2 regions of the Citrobacter enshiensis genome follow, and region 1 is predicted to be linked to the other one. Evidence: riboswitches for the same ligand, from Rfam matches in the RefSeq annotation. Region 1 holds a riboswitch; the other holds the start of a gene.
The links. A riboswitch is a leader RNA that binds a small molecule or an ion and turns the genes downstream of it on or off. The one in region 1 is predicted to bind cobalamin.
Positions count from the first base shown of each region.

Region 2: it holds a riboswitch for cobalamin, as region 1 does, so the genes downstream of both, P2W74_RS08820 (cobyrinate a,c-diamide synthase) here and btuB (TonB-dependent vitamin B12 receptor BtuB) in region 1, are expected to answer to the same signal.

Region 1 is NZ_CP119862.1:4,610,634-4,616,339, reverse strand. It holds gene sthA (Si-specific NAD(P)(+) transhydrogenase) at 1-40, opposite strand, end outside; gene fabR (HTH-type transcriptional repressor FabR) at 239-874, shown strand; gene P2W74_RS21935 (YijD family membrane protein) at 890-1,249, shown strand; gene trmA (tRNA (uridine(54)-C5)-methyltransferase TrmA) at 1,302-2,402, opposite strand; cobalamin riboswitch at 2,517-2,711, shown strand; gene btuB (TonB-dependent vitamin B12 receptor BtuB) at 2,777-4,615, shown strand; gene murI (glutamate racemase) at 4,560-5,411, shown strand.
Region 2 is NZ_CP119862.1:1,843,583-1,849,288, forward strand. It holds gene pduC (propanediol dehydratase large subunit PduC) at 1-34, opposite strand, end outside; gene pduB (propanediol utilization microcompartment protein PduB) at 53-865, opposite strand; gene pduA (propanediol utilization microcompartment protein PduA) at 862-1,146, opposite strand; partial or broken gene pduF (propanediol diffusion facilitator PduF) at 1,661-2,472, shown strand; partial or broken gene pocR (transcriptional regulator PocR) at 2,672-3,584, shown strand; cobalamin riboswitch at 3,897-4,071, shown strand; gene P2W74_RS08820 (cobyrinate a,c-diamide synthase) at 4,172-5,551, shown strand; gene cbiB (adenosylcobinamide-phosphate synthase CbiB) at 5,548-5,706, shown strand, end outside.

The DNA of each region.
Region 1 (5,706 bases):
AACCTATTACTATTGCATCGTAATCGTAGGAATGTGGCATGGTAAGGCTTACCTGTTCTTATACATAAAAGCAACAGGATAGTAACATTATTGCCGGGATAACCCAATTATCGTTGTGCTTTTTTGCGAAGTCGAAGCACAAACTGCGCGTAAACAATCATTCACAATCCGGCGTAAACCCGTTACTTTTAATCTCTGGTATAGTGCCAGACAAGGCATATGGAAGGATTCAGACATCGTGATGGGCGTTAGAGCGCAACAAAAAGAAAAAACCCGGCGTTCGCTGGTAGAAGCCGCATTCAGTCAACTGAGTGCTGAGCGTAGTTTCGCCAGTCTGAGCCTGCGTGAAGTTGCGCGGGAAGCGGGCATTGCGCCAACCTCGTTTTACCGCCATTTCCGTGATGTGGATGAACTTGGTCTGACGATGGTAGATGAAAGCGGTTTAATGCTACGCCAACTGATGCGTCAGGCGCGTCAGCGTATTGCTAAAGGCGGGAGTGTGATCCGCACCTCGGTCTCCACATTTATGGAGTTCATAGGCAACAATCCAAACGCCTTCCGTTTATTATTGCGTGAACGTTCGGGTACCTCTGCCGCGTTTCGTGCGGCCGTTGCGCGTGAAATTCAACATTTCATCGCGGAACTTGCGGACTATCTTGAACTCGAAAACCATATGCCGCGTGCGTTCACTGAAGCTCAGGCCGAAGCCATGGTGACGATTGTCTTCAGTGCGGGCGCGGAGGCATTGGATGTTGGCGCAGAACAGCGTCGGCAATTAGAAGAGCGACTGGTATTGCAACTGCGCATGATTGCGAAAGGGGCATATTACTGGTATCGCCGTGAACAAGAGAAAATGTCACATCACTCCGAGTAACGTGAAGGATGAGCAATGAAACAGTCAGGTCAAGATAAAGGTACGCTATTGCTGGCGCTGGTCGCTGGCTTGTCAATCAATGGTACATTTGCGGCGCTGTTTAGCTCCATTGTGCCATTTTCTGTCTTCCCGTTAATTGCGCTGATACTGGCGGTGTATTGCCTGCATCAACGCTATCAAAATCGCACGATGCCTGTAGGGCTACCAGGTCTTGCTGCCGCCTGCTTTATTCTGGGTGTGCTGCTTTACAGTACCGTGGTGCGTGCGGAATATCCGGATATCGGCTCCAACTTCTTCCCGGCGGTACTGTCGGTGGCTCTGGTGTTCTGGATTGGCTTTAAGGTTCGCAATCGTAAGCAGGAATTGGCAGAGTAATGTTGTAGGCCTGATGGCGCTACGCTTATCAGGCCTACAACGGCAACACGTTTTACTTCGCTGTCAGCAAGACCCCGCACTCCATATGGTGCGTATACGGGAACTGATCGAACAACGCCAGGCGTGACACATTGTGCGTCTGGCTTAATGTTTCCAGGTTCTTGCAGAGCGTCTGTGGGTTACAGGAGATGTAGAGGATACGCGGATACGCCAGCACCATTTTTTCGGTTTCACTGTCCAGACCGCTACGTGGCGGATCAACAAAAATGGTTTCGCACTGATAACTCTTCAGATCAATGCCCTGCAGACGGTTGAATTCGCGCACGCCGTTCATCGCCTGGGTAAACTCTTCCGCAGCCATACGAATAATTTGCACGTTATCAATGTGATTCGCAGCAATATTGTACTGTGCTGCTGCCACTGACGGTTTGGCGATTTCCGTCGCCAGTACGCGGTCAAAATTGCGCGCCAGCGCTAACGAAAAGTTACCGTTACCGCAGTACAGCTCAAGCAGGTCGCCCGTCGATCCTTTGGTGGCATCCAGCGCCCATTCCAGCATTTGAATGTTCATCGCTGCGTTGGGTTGGGTAAAACTGTTCTCTACCTGGCGGTAGATCATCTCTTTCCCGGCAACCGGTAGACGTTCGTCAATGAAATCCTGGTCCAGCTCAATTTTGGTTTTGGTCGCCCGGCCAATCAGATGCACATTCAGATTTTTTGCGCGTAACGCATCGCGTAGGGCTTCGGCTTCTTTACGCCAGGCATCATCCAGTTTTTTATGGTACAGCAGCGATACCACCGCCTGATTGCTCATCGTGGTGAGGTAATCAATCTGGAACAGTTTGTGGCGTAGCGTGTGATTGCCACGAACGCCTTCAATCATGGCAGTCATCAGTTGGTTGATCAGCTCGCTGGCGGCCGGGAAGCTGTCGACGCGAATGCGGTTTTTGGTCTGCTGATCAAACATGATGTGGTAAAGGTCATCACCATCGTGCCATAAACGAAATTCGGCACGCATACGGTAGTGACTGACCGGCGAGCGAAACACTTCCGGCATCAGGTCAGAAAACGGCGCCATCATACTCTGCAAACGGACGACTTTCTCGGCAAGCTGCGCGTCATACTGTTCTGTCGGAAGGTGTTCGGGGGTCATGATGCATCCTGAATAATAAAAGTACGCGGGGATTGTAGGGATTGCTCATCAGATGTCCAGTCATTGATGATTACGGATTTGTGATATCCAGCCTGGACAATAGGTTATAGCAGAATGTAGCATCTGTGCTCCGGTCCTGTGAGTTAAAAGGGAACCCAGTGTAAATCTGGGGCTGACGCGCAGCGGTAAGGAAAGATGAGATGGGAGCGTAAGCAGACACTGCCGTCAGGTGGGAAGTCTTCATCTCTGTTTATCTGGTACATAGATAATCTTCCAAGCCCGAAGACCTGCCGGCTAACGTCGCATCTGGTTTTCATCATCGCGTACTATCGATGGGGCCTGCGGCATCCTTCTTATATTGTGGATGCTTTACAATGATAAAAAAAACCTCGCTGTTGACGGCGCTCTCCGTCACGGCATTTTCTGGGTGGGCGCAGGATGTTAACCCGGACACCATGGTCGTTACCGCAAACCGTTTTCAACAGCCCCTCAGTGCCGTACTTGCTCCTGTGACTGTGGTTACGCGTCAGGATATTGATCGCTGGCAATCGACTTCCGTGAACGATGTACTGCGCCGTCTGCCTGGGGTAGATATTTCGCAAAGCGGCGGCTCCGGACAGCTCTCTTCCATTTTTGTTCGTGGGACGAATTCCAGCCATGTGCTGGTGTTGGTTGACGGTGTCCGTTTGAATTTGGCGGGGGTCAGTGGATCTGCGGATCTCAGTCAGTTCCCGGTGTCTCTCGTTCAGCGTATTGAATACATCCGGGGCCCGCGCTCAGCCATTTATGGTTCGGATGCGATTGGCGGCGTGGTAAACATCATTACAACGCGCGAGAAACCTGGCACAGAGTTGTCTGCCGGATGGGGAACGAACAATTATCAGAACTATAATATTTCAACGCAGCAACAGCTTGGTGAAAACACACGCGTCACGCTGATGGGGGATTATGCCTATACCCGTGGTTTTGATGTTGTCGCTTACGGTGGTACAGGCGTTCAGCCGCAATCCGATCGGGATGGCTTCCAGAGCAAGACGCTTTATGGCGCGCTGGAGCACAATTTTTCCGAGACCTGGAGCGGGTTTGTGCGCGGCTATGGCTATGATAATCGTACTAATTATGACTCCTACTACTGGCCGGGCACACCGCTGATCGACACTCGTCAACTCTATAGCCAGAGCTGGGATGCCGGATTACGCTTCAACGGCGAGAGCATTCAATCTCAACTGGTTTCCAGTTATAGCCACAGTAAGGACTATAACTACGACCCTGAATATGGTCGCTATGATGATTCCGCAACGCTGGATGATATGAAGCAATACAATGTCCAGTGGTCAAACAGTGTCGTTGTTGGTCACGGTAATGTCGGGACAGGTATCGACTGGCAGAAACAAACCACGACGCCCGGAACGGGTTATGTGGCTGAAGGCAATGAACAGCGCAACACGGGGCTCTACCTGACAGGGCTGCAGCAACTGGGTGACTTCACCTTTGAAGGTGCAGTGCGCAGTGATGATAATTCTCAGTTTGGCCGTCATAGTACCTGGCAAACCAGCGCCGGATGGGAATTTATTGAAGGCTATCGTTTTATTGCTTCCTACGGCACCTCTTACAAAGCCCCGAATCTGGGCCAACTGTATGGCTTCTACGGCAATTCAAATCTGAATCCTGAAGAAAGTAAGCAGTGGGAAGGCGCGTTTGAAGGGTTAACGGCAGGCGTTAGCTGGCGTATTTCAGGTTATCGTAACGATATCGATGACATGATCGATTATGACGATCATGCCCAGAAATATTACAACGAGGGGGAGGTCCGTATTAAAGGGGTTGAGGCAACCGCGAACTTTGATACCGGGCCGTTGGCGCATACGCTCAGCTACGATTATGTTGATGCCCGTAATGCCATTACCGACCAACCGCTGCCTCGTCGCTCAAAACAACTGGTCAAATACCAACTTGACTGGCAGGTGCATGATTTTGACTGGGGCCTGACGTACCAGTATTTAGGCACCCGCTACGATACTGACTTTGTCACTTATGAGAACGTCAAAATGGGCGGCGTGAGTTTGTGGGATCTTGCTGTTTCATATCCACTCACCTCACAACTGACAGTTCGTGGTAAAATAGCTAACCTGTTCGACAAAGATTACGAGACGGTTTATGGCTACCCAACTGCAGGACGGGAATACACCTTGTCTGGCAGCTACACCTTCTGATCCACGTCCCACCGTGCTGGTGTTTGATTCCGGCGTCGGTGGGCTGTCAGTTTATGATGAGATTCGGCATCTCCTGCCGGATCTCCACTATATATACGCATTCGACAACGTCGCTTTTCCCTATGGGGAGAAAAGCGAAGAGTTTATCGTTGAGCGTGTTGTTGAAATTGTCACTGCAGTTCAGCAGCGTTACCCACTCGCGCTGGCCGTTATTGCCTGCAACACGGCCAGTACGGTTTCACTTCCTGCATTACGTGAAAAGTTTGCTTTCCCGGTTGTGGGGGTCGTTCCTGCCATTAAACCGGCGGCGAGACTGACGGCGAATGGCGTGGTGGGGCTACTGGCGACGCGAGGGACGGTTAAACGACCTTATACCCATGAGCTGATTGCGCGCTTTGCTAATGAATGTCAGATTTCCATGTTGGGTTCTGCAGAGTTGGTAGAGCTGGCTGAAGCCAAGCTGCACGGCGCTCCTGTTCCCCTGGAAGAGTTGCGACGCATCCTGCGTCCCTGGCTTCGCATGCAAGAGCCGCCCGATACGGTGGTATTGGGATGCACGCATTTCCCTCTATTACAGGAAGAATTATTACAGGTGCTTCCTGAAGGGACGCGGCTGGTAGATTCCGGTGCAGCAATTGCGCGCCGTACGGCCTGGCTGTTAGAACATGAAGCACCAGATGCAAAATCAACGGATGCGAACATTGCGTTTTGCATGGCGGCTACGCCAGAGACTGAACAGTTATTACCCGTTTTACAGCGCTATGGCTTCAAAACGCTCGAAAAACTGGCTGTTTAAATGTGTTTTGCTTAAAAAGAAAACACTTGGAAAGTTATTTTAAATTTCCGCTTGTCAGCCAGAAATAACTCCCTATAATGCGCCTCCACTGACACGGAACAACGGCACGCAAGCCGCCGGGTCAGCGGGGTTCCACTGAGAACTCCGGCAGAGAAAGCAAAAATAAATGCTTGACTCTGTAGCGGGATGGCGTAATATGCACACCCCGCGCCGCTGAGAAAAAGCGTAAGCGGCACTGCTCTTTAACAATTTATCAGACAATCTGTGTGGGCACTCGAAGATACGGATCTTAACG
Region 2 (5,706 bases), 2.1 Mb from region 1:
GTTTCGCCAGTGCTTCAAATCTTTTCGATCTCATGAATCAGCCTCATGGGTATTAGATATAGGACGGACGATCGTTTTTCGGTTCAGAGCCGAGGGTCGACAGGACGGTTTTGCCAATTTCGCGAGCAGAGATAACCGCCTGACGTACAGCGCCGGAGTCGCCGGAAATCACCAGAATGGCTTCATTACTAAAGCTGGTTCCATGTGCCGGAGAGCTATAGGCCACGACCTCAACGTTGGCGGATTTCAGCGCGGTATCAGCCATTAACACGCCGACAGAAGCTGGAGCGCCAACAATGACGCCGCAGGCGCGACCGAGTGGTGCGCCGAACGCTTTTTCAAGGGCATAACTGGCGCGTGCGGTGTACTGCAGTTCCAGATGACCCGCTTCGTTGGCGTAGACATCGCCAAAGGTACGGTCAAGTTCTTTGAGCGCGACTTCGATGCCGCGTTTTACGTCTGAAACATCGTTGCCGCCCAGAATGATCAGCGAACCATGCCCGGCACCGCCCTTGGTGTCGCGGGGAAGCTCAATGCTGACCACTTCCGTATTCGTCGCTTTTACGGCTTCATCAGCGGCCATAATGTGTGGACCTGCACCCGTACGTGCGCCCAGAATGCCAATTGAGCGATAACGCTTCTCAAGCTTCATCGCCTCCAGCAAGGCGCTGTCTACGTTCGCGATGACCAGACCAACAGTGTCGCCAATCGCGGTGCCGACAAATTCCGTTAAACTGCAGCTCTTTTCTGCCATAGCCGTCTCTCGTTTTGGATAGGGTTTATCAGGGATGACCGGTTGAGCGGGGGTTGCCACGCGGGCAATCACCTGCGCCATGATCTGTTCCACCAGCTCATTGCTGCTCATTGGCTAATTCCCTTCGGTAGGATTTTTTCTACATCGGTATGAGGGCGTGGAATCACGTGTACGGCTTTCACTTCTCCCACGTTGCGGGCAGCTGCCGCACCTGCATCGGTAGCCGCTTTGACTGCGCCGACGTCACCGCGAACGATAACTGTCACCAGTCCCGAGCCAATTTTTTCGTAGCCGACCAGCATGACATTGGCTGATTTCACCATCGCATCAGCGGCTTCGATGGCAGCGGTTAAACCTTTGGTTTCTACCATTCCTAATGCTTCTTGTTGCATAAAGACCTCGCCTGGGTTGTCCCGATAATCAGGACTATAAAAAGAAGCGAGGAAAAAGAATGGCTGACTTATCTTTGAACGTGAAAAAATAGTGGGTTGTCAATGCTATTAAATTGCTTAAATTTATTTCATGTTGTTGTTTTTAAACAAAAATAAAAATAATAAAAATGTAACTATTTTGTTTTTGTTATTTCATTTTTACATTTTACCAGGTGACAAAATAAAATTAATTTGCCAAGGAGAAATGAATATGTGATGTTTGTTGGAAATTTAAATGTTGGATTTAGCCATTTTTTACTAATGCAACGACTGCATTTTATTTATCGAATCGCTCGTGGTGTCTGCTCTACGGGGTAAACGAATAGCAATAATTTGTTATTGCGGCACGATTTTTCAGAGCCTGCCAGCCTTCAGGTTGCCAACAATTTGCAGAGATCAGTTTTTATAGTGAAAGTCGGTCGTCAGCAGGGAAGCTTGCTGGCACAGACACAAACTCTGCTTAGAAGGTGTCACAATGAACGATTCATTAAAAGCGCAATGCATTGCCGAATTTTTGGGCACCGGGCTGTTTTTGTTCTTCGGTATCGGTTGCCTCAGTGCGCTCAAAGTTGCTGGCGCAAGTTTGGGATTATGGGAAATCTGTATCATTTGGGGGTTAGGGATCTCGCTTGCCGTTTATCTGACCGCCGGAATATCCGGTGCGCATTTAAACCCGGCAGTGACGATTGCATTATGGTTGTTTGCCTGTTTCCCAGGCCGTAAAGTTCTGCCCTACACAATCGCCCAGCTTGCTGGCGCGTTTGGCGGGGCGATGCTGGCATATCTGCTTTATGGCAGTCTGTTTATCGAATTTGAAACGGCTCATCAACTGGTGCGTGGCAGCGTCGAAAGTTTGCAACTGGCGAGTATTTTCAGTACATATCCAGCTGCGGCCTTGAGTGTATGGCAAGCTGCGCTGGTGGAAGTGGTGATCACGTCCATTCTGATGGGGATGATCATGGCGCTGACCGACGATGGCAATGGTGTGCCTAAAGGACCGTTGGCCCCTTTGCTGATTGGGATACTGGTGGCGGTTATCGGTGCTTCCACCGGTCCTCTTACTGGATTTGCGATGAACCCTGCTCGTGATTTTGGCCCAAAACTGTTCGCATGGATGGCAGGATGGGGAGACATTGCGATGACAGGCGGACGTGATATCCCATATTTTATTGTACCTATCGTGGCACCGATTGTTGGGGCTTGCGGGGGGGGCGGCAATCTATCGCTATTTTATTGGTAAAAAACTTACCGTGTAATGCCTGTAAGCTGGAAGAAAATCAGGGGTAACGCCGTTTTTATGGGCTTTTCTGAAATAGGTAAATGATTTCGTGATCTGGTTTCACGAACTGAATAAAACGTCTCCCAGGGATGGGGGACTTTTGTTATTGTGCATTATGCTTTGATCATTAATACCTCAAGATAATGATTAAGCGAATGTAAATAAAATGTGCTGTTTATAACAATAAATTAACTGAGAGGTTTTATCATGATTTCTGCGAGCGCTCTGAACTCAGAACTCATTAATAAAATCGCACAGGATTTTGCACAAGCCACCAGTCTGGCGGTTGTGGTTGTCAATATTCATGGTGATGAGATTTCTGAGCTGTTTAATTTCACACCATTTTGTCAATTGATGCGCCAACATCCCCAACACAGTACGCGTTGCCGTATGAGCGATCGCTGCGGCGGTCTGGAAGCATCAAAATCAGATCAGCCTTGTATTTATCGCTGCCATGCAGGGTTAACCGATTTCTCTATTCCGTTGGTGATTGCGGGTCATCTGGTTGGGTTCGTCCTTTGTGGGCAAGTGCGTTTAAGCAATGATGTCGGCCTGGTGGATATTCTCAATGTGGATGACCGTTGGCAGGCCGATCCCGAGCTGCTGAACGAATTTCATAACGTACCAGAGATGGACTATTCAAGGGTGATGGCGTCAGCAGACCTGTTGAAGCTCATTGTTGAAAATTGCCTTAAAAAACAACTCAATTTTGTTGTTATCAAAGATAATCCACAGCAAGCTGAACCGGCCCGGGCGAGCCGTAGTCCTAATCCGCATGACAGTAAAATAAAGAAAGCGCTGCGCTACATTGATGCGCATTTGTCGGACGATCTGCGTCTTGAGGATGTCGCGTCACATGTTTATCTTAGCCCGTACTACTTCAGCAAGTTATTTAAAAAATATCAGGGCATCGGTTTTAACGCTTGGGTAAACCAGCAAAGAATGGCCAGCGCCAGGGAACTGCTGTGCCACAGTGACTGGAGCATTGCCAGCATTGCGCGTAATTTAGGCTTTTCTCAAACCAGTTATTTCTGCAAAGTTTTTCGCCAGACGTATCAGGTGACGCCGCAGGACGTTTCGTCAGCAAATTAATGAAAATTCGTCTATTGAATCTGCGTAAATATCAATATCTGGCAATTGCCGATTTTTGATATCCTGTGGCATGTCATTCATTATAAAATGAAAGTAACCGCCTCAATGCGATAAGTTGTCGTAGCGCAACAAAATAGTATTATTTGCGGGATAAACTGCGTCTGTTTTTATTTTTGTGATGGGGTGCAGTTTCGGGAAGTTGGTGGTTTTTATTATTATTCCCGCTGCACTCATTCAGTACATATACGAGTGAAAATATGCATTAGTAACGCCAGAAAATTGGCGTAAGAAAGAGTGAGATGTAATTAGAATTTAATTACCGTTATGGGTTGATAAAAATCCCTAACGTAAGTCGACAGGTTTGCCACATTTGTGGCAGGGAAGGGGGTGAGAAATCCCCCGCAGCCCCGCTGCTGTGATGCTGACGACCCCGTAAACGCCACTGATCGCAAGATTGGGAAGGACGGGTGAGGATGACGCTGAGCCAGAAGACCTGCCTGTCGGCCATTACCAACAACTTCGGTGGGAAGTGGGTTGATCGGAAGCGGTACAGTCTGAAGGCACTGGTTACAAGCGCATCTCTACACCCCTACCACCCTGAACAGGATCAGGGGTATGGCGGCACGTTCTCACGCATTTATTCTTGCAGGCACCGGAAGCGGCTGTGGCAAAACCACGGTAACGCTGGGTTTGCTGAGTCTGTTAAAACGTCGCGGTCTGCGTGTACAACCCTGCAAAGTGGGACCTGACTATCTCGACACGGGCTGGCATACGGCGGTTTGTGGCACGACCTCCCGCAATCTCGACAGTTTCATGCTCCCTGAGCCCGTTCTTAATGCCTTGTTTTGCGAGCATATGCAGCAGGCTGACATTGCCGTCATCGAAGGGGTTATGGGGCTGTACGACGGCTACGGCACCGACCCCAATTATTGCAGTACGGCGGCAATGGCGAAGCAACTGGGTTGCCCGGTCGTTCTGCTGGTGGATGGCAAAGCGGTTTCAACCTCGATTGCCGCGACGGTGATGGGATTCCAGCACTTTGATCCTGATCTCAACATTGCGGGCGTCATCGTCAATCGCGTCAACAGCGAAGCACATTACCAACTCCTCAAAACGGCAATTGAGCGCTACTGCACGGTGCCTGTTCTGGGCTATGTCCCTCGTGCTGAGGGCGTTTCATTGCCTGAACGCCATCTTGGACTGGTCACCGCCCGAGAGTCGCTTATCAATCAGCAGCCGTGGCAGGAATTCGCCAGTACCCTTGAGCAGACACTGGATATCGACAAACTGCTTTCGCTGAGTCAACTCACGTCGCTGCCTGAAGGGGAATGGCCTGCATCACCGTCCGCCTCTGCTGGCGAAGGACTTACGCTGGCGCTCGCGGATGATGAAGCCTTCAATTTTTATTACCCGGACAACATCACTCTGCTGGAGCGTACTGGCGTCCGTATTGCCCGTTTTAGCCCTCTTCATGACCGCAAACTTCCTGACTGCCAGATGATTTGGCTTGGCGGTGGATACCCCGAACTGCATGCGGCGGGTCTTGCCGAAAATACAGAGATGTTGTCGCAATTGCGGGCAGCGCACCAGCGCGGTGTGGCTATCTATGCGGAGTGCGGCGGTTTGATGTACCTGGGAAGCTCGCTGGAGGATGCAACCGGAGCGGTGTATCAGATGGCCGATGTTATTCCGGGCCATAGCCGGATGGGAAAACGACTTACCCGCTTCGGCTACTGCGAGGCGCAGGCCAGGCAGCAAACATTACTGGCAGCGCCTGGCGATGTGCTTCGCGGACATGAATTTCACTATTCGGATTTTACCCCGGAAATACCGTCCGTGATGGCGTGTCGCAAAGTGCGTGACGGTAAAATTTTGCAGGAGTGGTCCGGCGGCTGGCAAGTGGGCAATACCTTTGCCAGTTACCTTCACGTTCATTTCGCACAGCGTCCGGAAATGCTGAACCACTGGCTGGCTGCGGGCAGGGAGTCACTATGACATTGCTGGCATGGGGCGTTGCCTGGCTTCTCGATTTCATTATCGGTGACCCGCAAAACTGGCCGCATCCGGTACGCTGGATTGGCAATTTAATCTCCTCGGTTCAGCGCCTTGTCAGACGTTATTGCCATAGCGAGCGCGCGCTGCGGATTGGT